Regions from separate parts of the Pseudomonas sp. P9_31 genome, predicted to be linked through region 2. Evidence: predicted binding sites of a transcription regulator. Region 2 holds the regulator's gene; the other holds the start of a gene.
What was found. The regulator FliA, encoded in region 2, starts transcription of late flagellar genes. The targets are predictions, from matches to a motif close to CTAAAGTTTNNNNNNNNNNNGCCGNTAA.
Positions count from the first base shown of each region.

Region 1 (4,422 bases), 2.0 Mb from region 2:
CGTAATAGCTCACTAGTCGAGTCGGCCTGCGCGGAAGATGTAACGGGGCTCAAACCATACACCGAAGCTACGGGTATCACTTAGGTGATGCGGTAGAGGAGCGTTCTGTAAGCCTGTGAAGGTGAGTTGAGAAGCTTGCTGGAGGTATCAGAAGTGCGAATGCTGACATGAGTAACGACAATGGGTGTGAAAAACACCCACGCCGAAAGACCAAGGTTTCCTGCGCAACGTTAATCGACGCAGGGTTAGTCGGTCCCTAAGGCGAGGCTGAAAAGCGTAGTCGATGGAAAACAGGTTAATATTCCTGTACTTCTGGTTATTGCGATGGAGGGACGGAGAAGGCTAGGCCAGCTTGGCGTTGGTTGTCCAAGTTTAAGGTGGTAGGCTGGAATCTTAGGTAAATCCGGGATTCCAAGGCCGAGAGCTGATGACGAGTGTTCTTTTAGAACACGAAGTGGTTGATGCCATGCTTCCAAGAAAAGCTTCTAAGCTTCAGGTAACCAGGAACCGTACCCCAAACCGACACAGGTGGTTGGGTAGAGAATACCAAGGCGCTTGAGAGAACTCGGGTGAAGGAACTAGGCAAAATGGCACCGTAACTTCGGGAGAAGGTGCGCCGGTGAGGGTGAAGGACTTGCTCCGTAAGCCCACGCCGGTCGAAGATACCAGGCCGCTGCGACTGTTTATTAAAAACACAGCACTCTGCAAACACGAAAGTGGACGTATAGGGTGTGACGCCTGCCCGGTGCCGGAAGGTTAATTGATGGGGTTAGCTAACGCGAAGCTCTTGATCGAAGCCCCGGTAAACGGCGGCCGTAACTATAACGGTCCTAAGGTAGCGAAATTCCTTGTCGGGTAAGTTCCGACCTGCACGAATGGCGTAACGATGGCGGCGCTGTCTCCACCCGAGACTCAGTGAAATTGAAATCGCTGTGAAGATGCAGTGTATCCGCGGCTAGACGGAAAGACCCCGTGAACCTTTACTATAGCTTTGCACTGGACTTTGAATTTGCTTGTGTAGGATAGGTGGGAGGCTTTGAAGCGTGGACGCCAGTTCGCGTGGAGCCATCCTTGAAATACCACCCTGGCAACTTTGAGGTTCTAACTCAGGTCCGTTATCCGGATCGAGGACAGTGTATGGTGGGTAGTTTGACTGGGGCGGTCTCCTCCTAAAGAGTAACGGAGGAGTACGAAGGTGCGCTCAGACCGGTCGGAAATCGGTCGTAGAGTATAAAGGCAAAAGCGCGCTTGACTGCGAGACAGACACGTCGAGCAGGTACGAAAGTAGGTCTTAGTGATCCGGTGGTTCTGTATGGAAGGGCCATCGCTCAACGGATAAAAGGTACTCCGGGGATAACAGGCTGATACCGCCCAAGAGTTCATATCGACGGCGGTGTTTGGCACCTCGATGTCGGCTCATCACATCCTGGGGCTGAAGCCGGTCCCAAGGGTATGGCTGTTCGCCATTTAAAGTGGTACGCGAGCTGGGTTTAGAACGTCGTGAGACAGTTCGGTCCCTATCTGCCGTGGACGTTTGAGATTTGAGAGGGGCTGCTCCTAGTACGAGAGGACCGGAGTGGACGAACCTCTGGTGTTCCGGTTGTCACGCCAGTGGCATTGCCGGGTAGCTATGTTCGGAATAGATAACCGCTGAAAGCATCTAAGCGGGAAACTAGCCTCAAGATGAGATCTCACTGGGACCTTGAGTCCCCTGAAGGGCCGTCGAAGACTACGACGTTGATAGGTTGGGTGTGTAAGCGCTGTGAGGCGTTGAGCTAACCAATACTAATTGCCCGTGAGGCTTGACCATATAACACCCAAGCAATTTGCTGACTCGAAAGAGCACCAGATTGCGGTGTGTGAAGACGCAATGAACCGAAAGTTCGAGAAACACACAAACTATCGCATACCCAATTTGCTGAAGCGTCGAAAGACGATTCGGTACCCGAATTTCTTGACGACCATAGAGCATTGGAACCACCTGATCCCATCCCGAACTCAGCAGTGAAACGATGCATCGCCGATGGTAGTGTGGGGTTTCCCCATGTGAGAGTAGGTCATCGTCAAGATTAAATTCCGAAACCCCTATCTGCGTATGCAGGTAGGGGTTTTGTTTTAGTAGAAGTCACCGATTTTGCTGGCACGTTACCGCTGTAACGGGCTGGTCACAGAATTTCTTGACGACCATAGAGCATTGGAACCACCTGATCCCATCCCGAACTCAGCAGTGAAACGATGCATCGCCGATGGTAGTGTGGGGTTTCCCCATGTGAGAGTAGGTCATCGTCAAGATTGAATTCCGAAACCCCTGTCTGCTTATGCAGACAGGGGTTTTGTCTTTCTGGGCTTATAGAAATTCAAGCCCGAAGCAGGTCAGATCCCAAGTCTGCGTGTCTCGCTACTCCGTCGAGCCAGTAACACCAGATATAGACCAACGCCCAGTAATCCGTCCTCTCTAGCACGCCGTTCGGCGGGTATCTGACGGGTTTCGTACAAATCCCTAAGTTTTCTCTCGTTCGTGCCGAAAGAGTGATGAGACATGCGTGCACCAAAGTAGAGCGGCTCCAGTATGCCGTCTGCGCTGTTACATGGAATGTTGCAACCCGGAACGCGTCCCCACTTTTGCATAAGAAGTCCCATGATATGAATCTCAAGTTCAGCCATAAAATTCTGCTGGCCGCTTCAGGCGTCGTGGTGCTGGCTTTTGCGTTGTTCACTTTGTACAACGACTATCTGCAGCGAAACACCATTCGGCAAAACCTCGAGTCCTCCGTTGAACAAGCCGGCGACCTGACCGCCAGCAGCGTACAAAACTGGATGAGCGGTCGCATACTGGTTCTGGAAAACCTCGCGCAGAACGTCGCTCATCAAGGCGCCAATGCCGATTTGCCGGGGCTGGTCGATCAACCCGCCCTCACCTCGAACTTCCAGTTCACCTACGTCGGGCAAGCCAATGGTGTGTTCACCCAGCGCCCTGACGCGAAGATGCCGGACGGCTATGATCCGCGTCAGCGCCCCTGGTACAAACAAGCCGTAGTCGCCGACAAAACCATGCTGACTCCGCCTTATATGGCCGCAGTCGGCGGGCTGGTGGTGACCATCGCCATGCCGGTGAAAAAGAATGGCGAACTGCTGGGCGTGGTCGGCGGTGACCTGAGCCTGGAAACCCTGGTGACGATCATCAACTCGGTGGATTTCGGTGGCATCGGTCACGCGTTCCTCGTCAGCGCCGACGGTCAGGTGATCGTCAGCCCGGACAAGGATCAGGTGATGAAGAACCTGAAAGACATCTATCCGGGTTCCAGCGTCCGCATCGAAAAGGGCAACCAGGAAGTCGAATTGAACAAGCAGGATCGCATCCTCTCATTCACGCCAGTGAGCGGTTTGCCGGGTGCCGAGTGGTACGTCGGTCTGTCGATCGACAAGGCCAAGGCCTACGCGCCACTGCGCCAGTTCCGCACCTCGGCGCTGATCGCGATGTTCATCGCCGTGACCGCCATTGCGGTGCTGCTCAGCTTGCTGATCAACGTGCTGATGCGTCCGCTGACCACGATGGGCCGTGCGATGCAGGACATCGCTCAGGGCGAGGGCGACCTGACCCGTCGTCTGGTTGTAGAAAGCAAAGATGAGTTCGGCGAGTTGGGCGGTTCCTTTAACCAGTTCGTGGAGCGGATTCACGCGTCGATTTCCGAGGTGTCCTCGGCGACCCGCCAGGTTCATGACCTGTCGCAACGGGTGATGGCGTCGTCCAACGCCTCGATCATCGGTTCCGACGAACAAAGCGCCCGCACCAATAGTGTGGCCGCAGCGATCAACCAGTTGGGCGCCGCCACTCAGGAAATCGCCCGCAACGCCGCCGATGCTTCGCAACATGCCAGCGGCGCGAGTGAGCAGGCCGATGACGGTCGTCAGGTGGTGGAGAAAACCATCCTGGCCATGACTGAGCTGTCGCAGAAAATCAGCCTGTCCTGCACGCAGATCGAAACGCTGAATGCGAGCACCGACAACATCGGCCACATTCTGGATGTGATCAAAGGCATCTCCCAGCAGACCAACTTGCTGGCGCTCAACGCGGCCATCGAGGCGGCCCGTGCCGGTGAGGCCGGTCGAGGTTTTGCGGTGGTGGCGGACGAGGTGCGTAACCTCGCTCATCGCACCCAGGAGTCGGCGGAAGAAATCCACAAGATGATCAGCTCGCTGCAGATCGGTTCTCGCGAAGCGGTGACTACGATGAACGCCAGTCAGGTGTCCAGCGAGCAGAGTGTCGAAGTGGCGAACCAGGCCGGCCTGCGACTGGTCAGCGTGACCCAGCGCATCGGCGAAATCGACGGGATGAACCAGTCGGTGGCCGCGGCGACCGAGGAGCAGACTGCCGTGGTGGAAACCCTCAACGTCGACGTCAACCAGATCAACCTGCTGAAC
Region 1 covers NZ_CP125375.1:138,131-142,552, forward strand. Annotated here, with positions in the region: rRNA gene QMK51_RS00680 (23S ribosomal RNA) at 1-1,810, shown strand, start outside; rRNA gene rrf (5S ribosomal RNA) at 1,954-2,069, shown strand; rRNA gene rrf (5S ribosomal RNA) at 2,177-2,292, shown strand; gene QMK51_RS00695 (methyl-accepting chemotaxis protein) at 2,644-4,422, shown strand, end outside.
Region 1: the regulator FliA is predicted to act here: its motif matches at 2,501-2,528, upstream of QMK51_RS00695 (methyl-accepting chemotaxis protein).

Region 2 (4,422 bases):
TGCGCAGGATGTCGAACACGTTCTCGGCGATGTGACAGCACTCCACCAGCTCGTTGAGCTGGAGGAAGCCGGCGCCCCCTTTTACAGTGTGAAAACCGCGAAAAATTGCATTGAGCAAGTCCGCATCATCCGGTCGGCTTTCAAGCTCGACCAGCTGTTCGGACAGTTGCTCTAGAATCTCGCCGGCCTCAACCAGGAAATCCTGAAGGATCTCTTCATCGGCGCCGAAGCTCATTAAGGGGGTGCTCCTAACAGGTCTAAAAACCTAAAAAACCTAAAATTCTAAAATTCTAAAATCCCAGGCTGGATAGCAAATCGTCCACATCGTCCTGACCGGACACAACGTCTTCTCTTTTATCGGCATGAATCTGCGGACCTTCACCCTGAGAGAGATGTTTTTGCGGATCTTTTTCAGCCAGCATCGCTTCACGGTCATGTTCGATACCCGCAAAGCGGTCGACGTGACTGGCCATGAGCACGAGCTTGAGCAGGTTGCTTTCAACTTCGGTGACCAATTGGGTCACGCGTTTGATCACCTGACCGGTGAGGTCCTGGTAATCCTGAGCCAGCAGAATGTCGTTGAGGTTGCTCGACACAACGCGATTGTCTTCGCTGCTGCGTGTCAGGAAACCGTCGACCCGCCGGGCCAGTTCGCGGAACTCTTCAGCCCCGACCTCGCGACGCATGAACCGCCCCCAATCCGTGCTCAGCGCCTGAGCTTCGTCGCTCAGGCTGTTGATCAGTGGCGTGGCGTTTTCCACCAGATCCATGGTGCGGTTGGCCGCGGCCTCGGTCAGCTTGACCACATAACCCAGACGCTCGGTGGCATCCGTGATCTGAGACACTTCCTCGGCTTGCGGCATGTGCGGGTCAATCTGGAAATTGACGATCGCGCTATGCAGCTCGCGGGTGAGCTTGCCCACTTCCTGATACAGGCCACGGTCACGGGTCTGGTTGAGCTCATGGATCAGTTGAACAGCGTCGCCGAACCTGCCTTTTTCAAGGCTTTCGACCAGTTCGACCGCGTGTTTTTTCAGGGTCGACTCAAAATCGCCCTGTGAAGATTCGATATGCTCCATAGCTCCCCCGTGGCGCAGTTTCTCAACCGATGCGTTCGAAAATCTTCTCGATTTTTTCTTTCAACGCCTGGGCCGTGAAGGGTTTGACCACATAGCCGTTAACACCGGCCTGGGCCGCTTCGATGATCTGCTCGCGCTTGGCTTCAGCGGTCACCATCAGCACCGGCAGGTGCTTGAGCCTTTCATCGGCGCGCACCGCACGAAGCAGATCGATGCCGGTCATACCGGGCATGTTCCAGTCGGTAACCAGAAAATCGAAGTTACCGCTTTGCAGCATCGGCAACCCGGTCAGCCCGTCATCGGCCTCGGCGGTGTTGGTGAACCCAAGGTCACGCAACAGGTTTTTTATGATCCGCCGCATCGTTGAGAAGTCATCAACGATGAGGATTTTCATGTTCTTGTCCAATTCGACCTCCAAGCAGTCTTAAACGCGCCCAGCACCTGGACACGCCATTTCAATCAATCCGGCAAAGCACTCAATGACTGTCTGGAGCACAACAGATCGAGACCTGCGCAGTTCAACACCACACAGGCTCCATTCGCAGTGTCCCCACACTGCCTTCAGCGCGCTCGCCACTCCCCCAAACGCCCCCGCAAACGGGCCGCGCACTGGCTGTGTAACTGGCTGACCCGCGATTCGCTGACCCCCAGGACCTCACCGATTTCCTTGAGATTCAACTCTTCGTCGTAGTACAGCGCCAACACCAGTCGCTCACGCTCCGGCAAATTGGCAATCGCGTCCGCCAGCGCCGCCTGGAAGCGTTCATCTTCCAGATCGCGTGACGGCTCGAGATGAGCACTCGCGCCATCCTCATGCAGCCCTTCGTGTTCGCCGTCCTGCAACAGATCGTCGAAACTGAATAACCGGCTGCCCAGGGTGTCGTTCAAAATCCCGTAATAATCGTCGAGACTCAATTGGAGTTCGGCCGCAACCTCGTGATCTTTAGCATCACGGCCGGTTTTAGCTTCAATCGAGCGAATCGCGTCGCTGACCATGCGGGTATTGCGGTGAACCGAACGTGGCGCCCAGTCCCCCTTGCGCACTTCATCAAGCATTGCGCCGCGGATTCGTATGCCCGCGTACGTCTCGAAACTCGCGCCTTTGCTGGCGTCGTATTTGGTCGATACTTCAAGCAGGCCGATCATCCCGGCCTGGATCAGGTCTTCAACCTGGACACTGGCCGGCAAACGGGCCAGCAAGTGATAGGCAATGCGTTTGACCAGTGGCGCGTAACGCTCGATCAGTTCGTACTGCGCGTCACGCGCCGACTTCTTGTAAAGGTTGTAACCGCTGGCTGTCATAGCACGGGTCCTGCCGTTTGTTGCACGAGGCGCTCGACGAAAAACTCCAGGTGCCCACGCGGGTTGGCCGGCAGCGGCCAGGTATCGACCTTCTGCGCAATGGCCTTGAACGCCAGGGCGCACTTGGAACGCGGAAAGGCTTCATAGACGGCACGCTGCTTCTGCACGGCCTTGCGCACGCTTTCGTCGTAAGGCACCGCACCGACGTATTGCAACGCGACGTCGAGGAAACGATCCGTGACCTTGGTCAACTTGGCGAACAGGTTGCGGCCTTCCTGCGGGCTCTGCGCCATGTTGGCCAGGACGCGGAACCGATTCATGCCGTAGTCGCGGTTAAGCAGTTTGATCAGCGCGTAGGCGTCGGTGATCGAGGTCGGTTCGTCGCACACCACCAGCAAGACTTCTTGCGCTGCGCGCACGAAGCTGACCACCGAGTCACCAATGCCCGCAGCGGTGTCGATCACCAATACGTCGAGGTTGTCGCCGATGTCGCTGAAGGCCTGGATCAGGCCGGCGTGCTGGGCCGGGCTCAGATGAACCATGCTCTGGGTGCCGGACGCGGCCGGGACGATGCGGATACCGCCAGGCCCCTGCAACAGCACGTCGCGCAGTTCACAGCGGCCTTCGATCACGTCGGCCAGGGTGCGTTTGGGTGTCAGCCCCAACAGGACGTCGACGTTCGCCAGCCCCAGATCGGCATCCAGCAGCATGACGCGCCGGCCGAGCTCAGCTAGAGCCAGGGACAAGTTCACTGACACGTTAGTCTTCCCGACGCCACCTTTGCCGCCGGTCACCGCGATCACCTGTACGGGATGCATGCTGCCCATGTTATTTCTTTACCTTGTCTTACTTAGACGGAGGCCACATTACTGGCTGCGCGTTCACCATTGGAACAATGCATGGCAGACCATCGATGTAGGTACAAAAACTGTTCATTAATACCTCAGCCAACCCGCTTGGTCGGGCTGTGGTAAATATCAGCGAACATGTCAGCCATGGCTTCTTCGCTGGGTTCTTCCTGCATTTGCACGCTAACGGCGCGGCTGACCAACTGATGACGACGCGGCAGATGCAAATCATCCGGAATCCGCGGGCCATCGGTCAGGTAAGCCACCGGCAACTCATGGCTGATGGCCAGGCTCAACACCTCGCCCAGGCTTGCCGTTTCATCCAGTTTAGTCAGGATGCAGCCGGCGAGGCCGCAGCGTTTGTAACTGTGATAAGCGGCGGTTAGAACCTGTTTCTGGCTGGTGGTTGCCAGGACGAGATAATTTTTTGATTTGATGCCCCGTCCGGCCAGGCTTTCGAGTTGCATGCGCAGTGCCGGGTCGCTGGCTTGAAGGCCGGCGGTATCGATCAGCACCACGCGTTTGCGCAGCAAGGGTTCCAGCGCCTGCACCAGGGATTGGCCCGGATCGACGTGGGTGACCGACACATTGAGGATGCGACCAAGGGTCTTGAGCTGTTCCTGAGCACCGATGCGATAGCTGTCCATGCTCACCAGTGCGATGTTCTGCGCGCCGTACTTGAGCACGTAACGGGCCGCGAGCTTGGCCAGCGTGGTGGTCTTGCCCATGCCGGCCGGGCCGACCATGGCAATCACACCGCCTTCTTCCAGTGGCTCGACTTCCGGGGTGGCGATCATCCTCGCCAGGTGCGCGAGCAACATGCGCCAGGCCTGGCGTGGTTCTTCAATGTCGGTAATCAGCGCCAGCAGATCCCGCGACAACGGGCCGGACAGGCCGATGCGTTGCAGGCGACGCCAGAGGTTGGCCTGGGCCGGACGGCTGCCTTGCAGCTGATTCCAGGCCAGCGAACCGAGTTGCACTTCCATCAGTTCACGCAGGCTATTGAGTTCGAAACGCATCGAATCGAACGCACGCGGGTCCACGCCGGTCGCCGCGGCAGGTGCGGGCGCAGGGCGCCGAGGCTCGGCCAGCGTCGGTTCGATCAGCGGCTCGGCGGCGGTCAACGGCAAACCGGCGAACAACTGGCGGTTGGTGGTCTTGTCGCTCTCGCCATCGCTACGCAGGCTCAGTTC
Region 2 covers NZ_CP125375.1:4,534,713-4,539,134, forward strand. Annotated here, with positions in the region: gene QMK51_RS20350 (chemotaxis protein CheA) at 1-235, opposite strand, end outside; gene QMK51_RS20355 (protein phosphatase CheZ) at 291-1,079, opposite strand; gene QMK51_RS20360 (chemotaxis response regulator CheY) at 1,102-1,473, opposite strand; gene fliA (RNA polymerase sigma factor FliA) at 1,641-2,381, opposite strand; gene fleN (flagellar synthesis regulator FleN) at 2,378-3,208, opposite strand; gene flhF (flagellar biosynthesis protein FlhF) at 3,325-4,422, opposite strand, start outside.